Regions from separate parts of the Comamonas sp. Y33R10-2 genome, predicted to be linked through region 3. Evidence: predicted binding sites of a transcription regulator. Region 3 holds the regulator's gene; each other region holds the start of a gene.
The links. The regulator sigma-54, encoded in region 3, starts transcription at its own class of promoters, with help from an activator protein. The targets are predictions, from matches to a motif close to TGGCANGNAANCTGCTTT.

Region 1: KUF54_RS12355 (TorF family putative porin) is a predicted target of sigma-54. The motif match lies at 1,936-1,953, and genes of this name have one in related genera.
Region 2: glnA (type I glutamate--ammonia ligase) is a predicted target of sigma-54. The motif match lies at 2,286-2,303, and genes of this name have one in related genera.

What each region holds. Positions count from the first base shown of each region.
Region 1 covers NZ_CP079925.1:2,777,151-2,781,239, reverse strand. The annotation lists gene KUF54_RS12365 (YifB family Mg chelatase-like AAA ATPase) at 1-869, opposite strand, end outside; gene KUF54_RS12360 (DUF2165 family protein) at 954-1,460, opposite strand; partial or broken gene KUF54_RS17430 (ATP-dependent protease) at 1,485-1,640, opposite strand; gene KUF54_RS12355 (TorF family putative porin) at 1,995-2,747, shown strand; gene glnK (P-II family nitrogen regulator) at 2,766-3,104, shown strand; gene amt (ammonium transporter) at 3,145-4,089, shown strand, end outside.
Region 2 covers NZ_CP079925.1:2,085,601-2,089,689, forward strand. The annotation lists gene glnL (nitrogen regulation protein NR(II)) at 1-85, opposite strand, end outside; gene KUF54_RS09340 (hypothetical protein) at 122-643, opposite strand; gene glnA (type I glutamate--ammonia ligase) at 822-2,237, opposite strand; gene KUF54_RS09350 (EI24 domain-containing protein) at 2,569-3,456, opposite strand; gene KUF54_RS09355 (sterol desaturase family protein) at 3,471-4,089, opposite strand, start outside.
Region 3 covers NZ_CP079925.1:3,062,704-3,066,792, reverse strand. The annotation lists gene KUF54_RS13715 (aspartyl/asparaginyl beta-hydroxylase domain-containing protein) at 1-500, shown strand, start outside; gene rpoN (RNA polymerase factor sigma-54) at 599-2,212, opposite strand; gene lptB (LPS export ABC transporter ATP-binding protein) at 2,355-3,140, opposite strand; gene lptA (lipopolysaccharide transport periplasmic protein LptA) at 3,137-3,793, opposite strand; gene KUF54_RS13695 (thiol:disulfide interchange protein DsbA/DsbL) at 3,922-4,089, opposite strand, start outside.

The sequences.
Region 1 (4,089 bases), 290 kb from region 3:
GCAACTGAACTAGCAGTGTGATGGGGCGAGGCAAAGGGGCGCTGGCGCCATAGCTCTGGCGCAAAGCGACCGCTAAGGCTGGCAATGGCTGCGGCCTCTAGCGCTTCTTCATCAGTCATGCTCGGAAGCAAGGCGGAAAAGCGCTGAGCCAACATCGATTTTCCAGAGCCCGGTGGCCCGATCATCAGCACCCCATGGGAACCTGCTGCTGCAATTTCAAGAGCACGCTTGGCCTGCATCTGGCCGCGTACTTCACGCAGGTCTAGCACTGACGTCTTCACTACAACAGGCCTTGGCATGACCTGTTGCCAGCCTTGGGATGTGTCATCCGCATCAAGCGGCAGTGCATCGCAAGCCATGAATTGCTTGGCCACATCGAGCAAGTGCTGTGCACTAAAAACTTCGATGGAAGGAACAAAAGCAGCTTCTTGCGCACTTTCAAGCGGCAGCACTAGGCGCACGTTTTGCTGCAGGCGTTGCAATGCCAGCGCCGTGGCCAGCGCACCGCGTACCGGGCGCAGAGCGCCCGTTAAGGACAGCTCACCGGCGAACTCGTAGTCGGCCAATTTGCTCGCTTCAATTTGCCCGCTGGCTGCCAGAATGCCCAGCGCAATCGGCAGATCAAAGCGGCCTGAATCTTTGGGTAAATCTGCGGGGGCGAGGTTGACGGTGATTCTTTTGTTGTTGGGAAATTCCAGCCCCGCATTGACGATGGCGGCGCGCACGCGCTCGCGTGCTTCTTTGACTTCGATATCCGCCAAACCCACGAGCGTGAAAGAAGGCAAACCATTGGCCAGATGGACTTCCACGGTAACGCTGGGGGCAGCCAACCCCAGCAAAGCACGACTTTGAACCAGCGCTAGACCCATAAGCCCCCCACTGCGCCACCTGACGCAGCCTTGAGAGTATGCGTGCAGCCCCAGCAAGGCAATAGGCAATCAATAACGCAGCGCCTATGTCCCGCCCTCTTCCAAAGCGTCGTTGCTCATGGTGAGGTACATCAAAACGAGCAGCATCATGATGCAAAAACGAAATGCGCTCTGAATGCCATTCCACTGCGTGGACATCCACATGCCAAACCACTCACCACCGACGGACATGAAGACCACTTGCCACGTCAAAAAGCCCAAGCTCAAGCCACCGATGGCCCACGCTTTGGCGGCCCTGAATTCTGCAGGCACGGCGCTGCGCGCTTTGAGCAGCTTGAAGCCGCCTATCCAGCACAGCACTGCCGTCGCTATCTCCAGTGCAATGATCAAGACGTAGCCCGCGTGATGCACCCACTCTTGCTCAATGGAGCGGTACATGATCCCGTTGCCTGGGAAGGTCGTGTCCATGAGAAAAACATGGCGCACAAAGGCAAAATTCGTGGCGTAGTCGGTGACGTTGCCAAAGGCGACCAGCGTGGCGAAAAAAGCCATGGCCAGCACCATGCAGACCTTGGATAAGCGAATGATCATTCAAAACTCCGAGCAAAAAAAGGTGGCGGCGCGCACGCGCTCTCTGGCTTCTTTGACTTCGATATCAGCCAAACCCACCCATGTGAAAGATGGCAACCGATTCACCCAATGGACTCCAACCGTAACATTTGGTGCTTGCAAACCCAGCAAGGCACGACTTTGAACCAGAGCCAGCCGCATAAGCACCTCGTTAGTAGAGCGTGAGGCATCAGTAGCGCCAAGCTACGACAAGACTGCCAGAGTTTGTGGCTCTGTCCTGCAAAGCAGGCTCTTTTAAAATTGCACCAAAAAAGTGCGCAAAAGCAGGCTTACGTTAGGAAACATTGGTGCGTGAAATTTGAGCATCCCTAGTTTGGTGCATGAGATTTGCAAGTCTTTTGCAAGCATTAGCCACTTGAAATTAATAGCTAAAAGTGCTTGTCTGTATTGCATAAACGTCACAAATCAAGCAGCTCTTAAACCTGTATTTGAGACTTGGCACGCTCCATGCTTTGAAGGATTGTCTAAAAAAATTTCAAACCGGAGGAAACCTAAATGTCCAGTCTCATTGCTCGCCGTTTCAAGACTTTCGCCAAGACTGCCACCCTGGCTTGCGCCGTGATCGCTCCTATGTGGGCACACGCTCAGCTCACCGCCAACGTATCGTTGACCAGTAACTACAAGTTCCGTGGTCAAGATCAGGATACCGGTCGCAACCAGGCTTTCAAGCCTGCGCTGCAAGGTGGTTTTGACTACGCATTTGGCGACAGCGGCTTTTACGTGGGCAACTGGAACTCCTCCGTGAACTGGCTGCCCGGCAACTCGCTGGAAACTGACTTCTACGGCGGCTACAAATTCAAGGCTGCGGATGTGGATTGGGATGTGGGTGTGCTGACCTATATCTACTCTGGCGCCACACAGGCCAACACCACAGAACTCTATGGTTCCGGTACTTACGGCCCCTTCACAGCCAAGTATTCGCACACCGTGTCTAAGGATTACTTCAGCTGGGCGGGCGCCAAGGGTGGTTCGGGTCTGAAAGGCACCAACACCGGTTATCTGCAGTTCGCCTATAGCCAAGAAGTGATGCCTAAGGTGACACTGAAGGCTTCCGTGGGTTACACGCATTTTTCCAGCGACATCAAGGACATGGGCGTGCCTAACTACATGGATTACAGCGTGGGCGGTGCCTATGACATGGGTGACGGTTTCACTGCAGCAGCAGCTGTCGTTGGCGCTAACAAGAAAAACGCCTTTGGCGATGTGAACAAGGCGCGTCTGATCTTGACGCTCTCTAAAGCTTTTTAATTTTTTCAGGAGTCCATCATGAAAATGGTGACAGCCATCATCAAGCCCTTCAAGCTCGACGAAGTTCGTGAAGCCCTTTCTCAAATCGGTGTGCAAGGCATCACCGTGACCGAAGTCAAAGGCTTTGGTCGCCAGAAAGGCCACACCGAGCTGTATCGCGGCGCCGAATATGTGGTCGATTTTCTGCCCAAGCTGAAGATTGAAGCCGCGATTGCAGACGACCTGGTGGACTCCGCAATCGAAGCCATTGAAGGTGCAGCACGCACCGGCAAAATCGGCGACGGCAAGATTTTTGTTCAAGCGCTGGAGCAGTCGATCCGTATCCGCACAGGAGAAACCGGCGACTCGGCACTGTAAGTGCCTCAGCCCCTCTGGAACCCGCTTTAGAAAGATTGCCATGACCAACAAACTATTAAGTGCAGGCCTTGGATTAGGACTGCTAGCTGCCAGTGCGGCAGGTTTTGCACAGGAAGGTGCTGCAGTGGCAGCCGCTGTTGCCCCGGTAGCACAAGCGGCTGCCGAAGTTGTGCCGACATTGAGCGCCGGTGATACGGCCTGGATGCTGACATCCACCATGCTGGTGATTTTGATGATCATCCCCGGCCTCGCCCTGTTCTACGGCGGCCTGGTGCGCAGCAAGAACATGCTGTCCGTGCTGGCGCAAGTCTTCGTCATCTTCTCGCTGATCACCGTGCTGTGGGCTGTTTACGGCTACTCGCTGGCCTTTGGCGGCGAAGGCAAGTTCTTCGGCAACTTCGACAAGATCTTCCTCAAGGGGATCACACCGGACACGCTGTCGCACATGCTGGCGACGATCCCTGAGTATGTGTTTGTGGCCTTCCAGTCCACCTTCGCTGCCATCACCGTGGCGCTGATCGTGGGTGCTTTTGCCGAGCGCATCAAGTTCGCTGCCGTGATCATCTTCTCCGTGCTGTGGTTCACCTTCAGCTACATCCCCATGGCACACATGGTGTGGGGCGGTGGTCTGCTGGCTGCTGATGGCGCACTGGACTTCGCTGGCGGCACTGTGGTTCACATCAACGCCGCTGTAGCTGGCCTGGTGGGTGCCTACATGCTGGGCAAGCGTCTGGGCTTTGGTAAAGAAGCCCTGCCTCCTCACAGCCTGACACTGACCATGGTCGGCGCATCGCTGCTGTGGGTGGGTTGGTTCGGCTTCAACGCTGGCTCTGCTGGCGCCGCCAACGGCACTGCGGGTCTGGCCTTCATCAACACCATTTTGGCAACTGGCGCTGCTGCTCTGGCCTGGATTACTGCTGAAGCGCTGCACCGCGGCAAGGCTTCCATGCTGGGCGCTGCATCCGGTGCAGTTGCCGGTCTGGTG
Region 2 (4,089 bases), 980 kb from region 3:
CTAACGATTGGTAATTTTTGCGGTCAATTTCATCCAACTCTAGGTTGGCGAGACCAGCGGGGGCTAAGTCAGCGGTTGAGCTCATTCAATCAATCAGATGTAACCAGCCCCTGGGGCTGAATTAATTGCCTCCGGGCAAGCGATCGAGTTCGCGCTTGATACCGGCAACATCACTCTCTTGGCGAGCAAGGTCGGCTTTAATCTTGGCAACCCGCTCTGGGTAGCCTTGTGGGTTGCGCAACTCCAGTGCCGTGCGCACAGGGTTGCCGTCGTTGTATTCGGCCTTCAGTTCGCTCAAACGAGCCTGAGCTTTGTTCATCTCGCTTTGCAAAATCGCACGAGCATCAGAATCACGCGCTTTTTGCGCTGCATTGTCGCTTCGAACCGGCGCTGGGCTGCTGGGTGCAGTGCCGCTTGCAGGCTTGGGTTTGGCCGGAGCAACTGCAGACCCAGCGCTGCTGCCACCTGAGGCACGCGTGCCATGAATGACGGTTACGCCACTGCTATCAACAGGTTTGCAGCCTTTGGCCTTGGCCTGCGCAACATTGTTGGTGTATTCATTGCCGCAGCGGTAAATCGTGTCTTGCGCAACAGCAGCGCCCGACACAGCAAACAACAACGACAACACATAAAGCTTCTTCATTCGTTCCCTCTCAGGCAGACAGCGACAGCAAGTCCGCGACACCTTGAGTATCGCTGCAAGCTTGCAGTTTTAATCACTACTTGATTGCTGCCGTCCTGTTTGGTTCCTTATGCGTCACGGTATCTGCATTTCCGCCCAATAAAAAAGGCGGCTTGCGCCGCCTTTTTTCCTGCTCGCTTTACAGCGAGAAGTACATATCGTATTCCACGGGGTGGACAGACTGGCGGTAGCGGGTCACTTCAGTCATCTTCAGCTCGATGTAGGCATCGATCATGCTGTCGGTAAACACACCGCCCTTGGTCAGGAAGGCACGGTCAGCGTCCAACGCTTCCAGAGCCTGATCCAGGCTATGGCAAACGGTAGGCACCAACTTGTCTTCTTCTGGAGGCAGGTGGTACAGATCCTTGGTCGCGGCTTCGCCGGGATGGATCTTGTTTTCCACGCCGTCCAGACCCGCCATCAGCAGCGCTGCGAAGCCCAGGTAAGGGTTCATCAGTGGATCTGGGAAGCGGGCTTCCACGCGGCGGCCCTTGGGGTTGCTCACGTATGGAATACGGATGGAGGCCGAGCGATTCTTGGCCGAGTAAGCCAGCTTCACCGGTGCTTCAAAGCCAGGAACCAGACGCTTGTAGCTGTTGGTGCCGGGGTTGGTGATGGCGTTCAGTGCACGAGCGTGCTTGATGATGCCGCCGATGTAGTACAGAGCGAAGTCAGACAGACCGGCATAGCCGTCGCCGGCGAACAGGTTCTTGCCATCTTTCCACACGGACTGGTGCACATGCATACCGGAGCCGTTGTCGCCAGCGTAAGGCTTAGGCATGAAAGTAGCGGTCTTACCGTAGGTGTTCGCTACGTTCCAGATCACGTACTTTTGCAGCTGTGTCCAGTCAGCGCGCTCAACCAGAGTGGAAAAGCGTGTACCAATTTCATTTTGGCCAGCGCCAGCCACTTCGTGGTGGAACACTTCAACAGGAATGCCAACCGACTCCAAGATCAGCGACATTTCAGCGCGCATGTCTTGCGTGCTGTCAACAGGTGGCACGGGGAAGTAGCCGCCCTTGGTGCGCGGACGGTGGCCACGGTTGCCGTTTTCAAACTTAGTGCCCGAAGACCAAGGTGCTTCGTATTCTTCGATTTCGAAGAAGGGGTTGTGAGGCTCTGTACCCCAGCGCACGCCGTCGAAGATGAAGAATTCTGGCTCAGGTCCGAAGTAAGCGGTATCGCCCAAGCCGGAAGCCTTCAGGTAGGCTTCAGCGCGCTTGGCGATGGAGCGTGGATCGCGGTCATAGGCCTTGCCATCACCGGGCTCGATCACGTCACACTGAAGAATCAGGGTGGTTTCTTCAAAGAAAGGATCGATATTGGCTGTGCTTGGATCAGGCATCAGCTGCATGTCCGAAGCTTCAATGCCCTTCCAGCCTGCGACGGAGGAGCCGTCAAAAGCGTGGCCGGAGACAAACTTGTCTTCGTCAAAGTGCGACACGGGCACGGTAACGTGCTGTTCCTTGCCACGAGTATCGGTAAAGCGCAGGTCTACGAACTTGACCTCGTTATCCTGCACCATTTGCATCACATCTGCTACGGTCTTCGCCATTAGATCTCTCCTGCCGACTTGGCTGATCAAATAAAGAATAAATATTATTAAGCAGTTTACGTGCCAATCTGTAGACCATCCGGACACCGCTCACTAGAAAGTGGCGTCCGCTCTCGAATAAGCATATACATAAGTCGCATAAGCGTGCATTAGTCTTGAGCTTCTCAAACGGCAGCAAACAAGCCTGTATTGTTGCACTGCTTTAATGCCTTTTAAACTGCACCAAATTGGTGAGACTTATGCATCAAGTTGGTGCAATTAAGCAATTTGTCAGGTTTTGGTGCATCGGCACTGCAGGGCACGGAGAAAGCCAAAGTAGCAACCTCCCATTTCAGTGCGTAATCGCCACTGCATCGCCTCCATCCACCCTATTACGGGCAAAAGGCACTTGAGGCTCCGTCGAACTTGGTGCAGCCTCGGCGCGCATCTGCTCCAGCGCGGCCAAACAAAAATGTGCAAACCACAATGCAGAAAAAGCGATCACCAGCGCGTAAATCCAGATAGCAATCGGAATCAGGACCCAGAACGCAGCCAAAAAGATCAAGCCTGAGACCCAGACAATGCCCGGTGCAGCGCCCAGATAGCCGCAGATCACGCCCATCAAAATCAGTGACATGCGGTGGCGCACAAAAAGGCTACGGCGCTCATCCTTGCTGGCGTGCTCAGATAAGGCATCAAAAGCCATTACGCGATAAGTAAGCCAGCCCCAAATCAGCGGCCCCACCACCAGCATGAGCGGCGGAAACACCCACAAAGGCAGAGTTACCACCAGCGCAAGCAAGGCCATCAATGCTGCGCCCACCGACCAGACTGCACTGGCAATAAAAGATGCACCGTGCTTTTTTTCGAGCTGAGCAAAGCGCTTTTCAGCAACCAAGTGGGTGAGCACAGGAGCCATAAACAGCCCCACCAAGAGCAACACCAAGACCACCAGCACAGGCATGGCACCAAGCACTACCAAAATAGAAGCAAGCAACTCAGACGCATAGCTCATGCCGCGCGCTTGCAGCCAAACCCAGATTGAGTTGAGCCAGCCCGCTCCATCAAGCAGGTTTTGTACTTTTTGAACGGCATCGGCCCAAAAAAAGTAGCCCAGTACCCAGGTCAGCAAGCACATGGTGAGCAAAGGCAGCAGCGACCAAACGATCACCCGCTTATGCAAGCAGTACGCCAAGGCACGCCAGAAAGAGTCGAGCAGCAAGTTCATGCTGGCAAGCATACCCAAGGATTGATTTATGCGCGACCCATTAAACGCAGGATTCCTTGCCATTGTTGTGACCAAAAACCACGGCCATAGTCACGCAGCTGCCCTTTGGCATTGGGCTGAACTTGGTCGCGAACTCCCGTCGCGTCATAACGCAACTCAAAGTTGGCCGTTCCAAACAACATATCCCACCAAGGCAGCAGCACGCCGAAGTTATTGCCGTGCGCTTTAGGGTTGCGCACCGGGGCTTTTTGCTCATGGCCAATACCAATGGTGTGGTGGCGACGGTGAAAACGCGGGCTGACCCACAGGCGCTCCCCCCACTGACCAAACCAGATGCGTACATTGGCATGCTGAAAGCTCTCGCTAAGCTGGGTCAGTGCCACAATCGCCACAAACTGCCCCGGTGCCACGCCGATGAACTGAGCTACCAGCACAATGATGGAGCCATGAATGACATCGTCGAGCAAGTGATTACGGTTATCGCTCCACATCGTCATCTGGCGCTGCGAGTGGTGCAGCGCATGCAGCTTCCACCACCAGCCAATGCCATGCTGACCGCGGTGAATCCAGTACTCGACCAGATCAAAGACCACCAAATACAGCAGCAGGCTGACCCAAGCGTTATCAGTCACGCCAGGCACGATA
Region 3 (4,089 bases):
TCAAAGCCGCCATGTTTGCGGAGCTGCCGCCCGGCGCCAAGCTCAATTTGCACCGCGACCCCTATGCGGGATCGCTGCGCTACCACCTGGCCGTGCTGGCGCCCAATGACGACCGCTGCCTGATCGAAGTGGACGGCACGCCTTACAGCTGGCGCGAAGGCGAAGGCGTGATCTTTGACGAGACCTATATGCACTGGGCCGAGAACGGCACGCAAGGCAACCGCATCGTGCTGTTTTGCGATGTAGAACGCCCGATGACCAATGGCTTTGCTCAGTGGCTCAACCGCTGGCTGGGCACCAACGTGGTGGCCGCTGCCAGCTCGCCCAATAACGAGGGCGACCCGCGCGGCATGATCAGCAAGCTGTTCAAAATTTCGTTCTACGCCGGCAAGTACCGCCGCGCCTTTCGCAACTGGAATCCGACGTTCTACAAATTTTTGAAGTTTGGCCTGATGATTGGCGTTTTAGCGCTGTTCATCTGGTGGTTGATACCGAACTGATGGATACCCGCTGAGGCGCTTCGCGCCTGCCGAGGTCTCTACCCAATCAAAAAAGCCGCTGAGCAATGCATCAGCGGCTTTTCTATTCCCAACAATGACTACAGCGCCTTGCGCAGCGTCGTGGTCGGAATTTTGAGCTGCTCGCGGTACTTGGCCACGGTGCGGCGGGCGCACTCAATGCCTTGCTCCTTGAGCATGTCAGCTAATTTTGCGTCTGACAGCGGTTTCTTCGGGCTCTCGGCATCCACCAACTGCTTGATCAGCGCCCGTACTGCCGTGCTGGAGGCGCTGCCGCCGGTTTCTGTACCCAGACCCGAGCCAAAGAAGTATTTCAGCTCAAACGTGCCTTGGGGCGTGGCCATGTACTTGGCCGTAGTCACGCGGCTGATGGTGGATTCGTGCAGACCCAACTGGTCGGCAATATCGCGCAGCACCAGCGGCCGCATCGCCAGCTCACCATGCACAAAGAAGTTTTTCTGCCGCTCCACAATCGCTTGCGACACGCGCAAGATGGTGTCAAAGCGCTGCTGAATATTCTTGATGAACCAGCGCGCCTCTTGCAAGTGCTGCTGCAGGGCAGCATGGCTTTCGCTGCCTTTATGGCGGCGCAGCACACTGGCGTAAATGTCATGTACGCGAAGGCGCGGCATTACATCGGCATTGAGTTGTACGGAAAAATCGACCCGCCCTGAACTAGCGCGCACCGGGCGCACGATGACATCGGGCACGATGATGTTGCGCTCCACATCCACAAAGCGCCGGCCAGGACGCGGCTCCAGCCCAGCGATCAAGGTCATGGCTTCGCGCAACTGCTCTTCACGTGCGCCGCACAGGCTGGTGAGCTTGCGCAGATCGCGCCGCGCCAGCAAGTCCATGGGCTGTTTGCAAATGGTCTGGGCTAACAACAAGCGACTCATATGGGCTTGCGTCGTGCCCTCATCTTCAGCGGTGTGAATCAAATCGCGCACCTGCAACTGCAGGCACTCCGCCAAACCACGCGCCCCGACACCCACAGGCTCTAAGCTTTGCAGCAGCTTTAGCGCAATGCAAAAGCGCTGCTCTAGCTCTTCGCAGTCTTCCAAATCATCACCGGCCAGACTTTGAGCCAGCTCTTGCAGCGAGTCTTCAAGGTAGCCGTCGTCATTGAGCGACTCAATCAAAAAGCGCAGCGCAGCTGTATCTTCGGCGCCCAAGCGCAGGCTGAGCGCTTGGCGATGCAAAAAAGCCGTCAGGCCCACATGCTCACCAGCCAAATCGATGGCATCAGCCTCGCCGTCGCCATCGTGATTGCGGCTGGAGCCGCCGCCCGAGGGGCCATCCCATTCGCTGCTGGATTCTCCACCCCATTCACCATCTTGGCCGTCAATGCCATCGGCCTCCCAGTTCAGCGATTCTGGGGTTTCAGCGCTGGGGGTTTCCGCTATCGAGTCAGTAGCGGATTGTCCTGAAGTTGTTTCTATTCCAGATGAAATACTGTCTGAAACAGTGTATTCATGGGCAGCAACTGCTATCTCTTGAGGAGCATCAACCCCTCCCTCGCTTGCTCCATCAGCCTCATCGCCTGTACGTTCCAAAAATGGGTTGTCGACCAGCATCTGCTCGACTTCCTGCGCCAGCTCTAACGTCGATAGTTGAAGCAACTGAATGGATTGCTGCAACTGCGGCGTGAGCGATAAATGCTGCGAAACGCGTAACGAAAGGCCGGGTTTCATTCACTAACTCTCTGCCGGTGCCGGCTGCAGAAAATGCTTCTGCCGCTCAAGCGGCGCCGCCTAACGGCTTGAATATCTAAGCCCACACAACAGGCCAAAGCCAGCTGTATGGCGAGGTTGAGAGTACAAAAGCGCACACTCATCACATGCGGAAATGTTCACCCAGGTAGACGCGGCGCACATCGGCGTTCTCCACAATCTCCTCGGGCGTACCTTCAGCAAGCACATGCCCATCGCTGATGATGAAAGCATGGTCACAAATGCCCAGCGTTTCGCGCACGTTGTGATCGGTAATCAGCACACCAATGCCGCGCTCTTTGAGGAAGCCGATGATGCGCTGGATCTCGATCACCGCAATCGGGTCGATACCGGCAAAAGGCTCGTCGAGCAAGATGAAACGTGGCTGGGTAGCCAGCGCACGGGCAATTTCCACCCGGCGACGCTCGCCGCCAGACAGCGCCAGCGCGGGTGACTGGCGCAGGTGCTCCACGCGCAGCTCTTGCAGCAGGCCAGTCAGGCGTTTTTCCACTTCTTCACGTGTGAGAGCCTTGCCTTGCTCATCTTTTTGCAGCTCCAGCACAGCACGCACATTGTCTTCCACGCTGAGTTTGCGAAAGATGGAAGCTTCTTGCGGCAAATAAGACAAACCCAAACGCGAACGCTGGTGAATGGGCATACCACCCACTGGCTGGCCATCAATGAAAATCTCGCCGCCATCGCTGCGCACCAAGCCCACGATCATGTAAAACGATGTGGTCTTGCCCGCGCCATTGGGGCCAAGCAAACCGACCACCTCGCCTTTTTGCACAGACAGCGACACATCTTTAACAACCTTGCGGCTGCCGTAAGACTTGGCCAGGTGCTTGGCCTCCAGACGGCTTGTGGACTCGCCAGTGCGGGTGCTGTGAGAGAAGGTGGGCTCAATCATTTCTTCTCGTCCGCCTTCTCACCGCCCAATGTCATGCTCTGACGCAGAGGTGTCGCGGGAGTCGCAGGCTTGGGCTGAGCGCCAGGCGTGCCTTCCTTGGGCGCCATGATGGCGCGTACACGACCACCTTGACCAATGGACGAGCTGGGCAAGCCGCCGCTGGTCTTTTGACCATCTACGGTGTAAACATCGGTGATGTTGTTGTAGATGATGATGGAGCCGGTGATCTGGTCGCTGAGCTGGCCGCCACGATAGCGGCGCATCTCGCCACGGCGAATGAATTTGACGATGTCGGTCTTGCCGTCGTACTCGATGACTTCACCTTCGCCTTCAATAAATTCTTCAGGCTGGCCCGGCACGCTATCGCGCTTTTGGCGGAAGAAAGCACGCTTGCCCGCTTCGGCCTTAATCACGCCGAACTGATAGCCCTCAGCGTCCTGGCGCACATCCAACTGGGTGCCGCGCAGCACGATAGTGCCCTTGGTCATCACCACATTACCAGTGAAGACACTGGTTTGCTGGAGTTCGTCGTGGCGCAGCGCATCCGCCTCAATATTCATGGGCTTGGCACTGTCGGCTTTTTCGGCATGAGCCATGCCGGTCGCTGCCGCAAGGGCAAAGGCCAGCGCAAGAGGTAGGAGTGATTTTTTCATGGAAGGCACGTTTCTTGCATCCATTGTAGTCATTCCCTTTTTGAAACTTGCGTAAAAAACACCCATAAAAAAGCCCGCACAATGGCGGGCTTGCTGGCGGTCAAAGATTTTGACCTCCATCACGGCTCTCAGGCCTTGCGGCTTGAAGCAATCAGGGCGTTCACGACACGCAGCACGTTTTCCATGCTGCCAGCCTTTGTGCCGTCCGTGTAGTAACGGCCAGCCACGCCCATCGCAGGCACGCCCTCAACGTCATACTCGGTTTGCAGCTGGGCCGCCTTGCGCGCTTGGTTGGC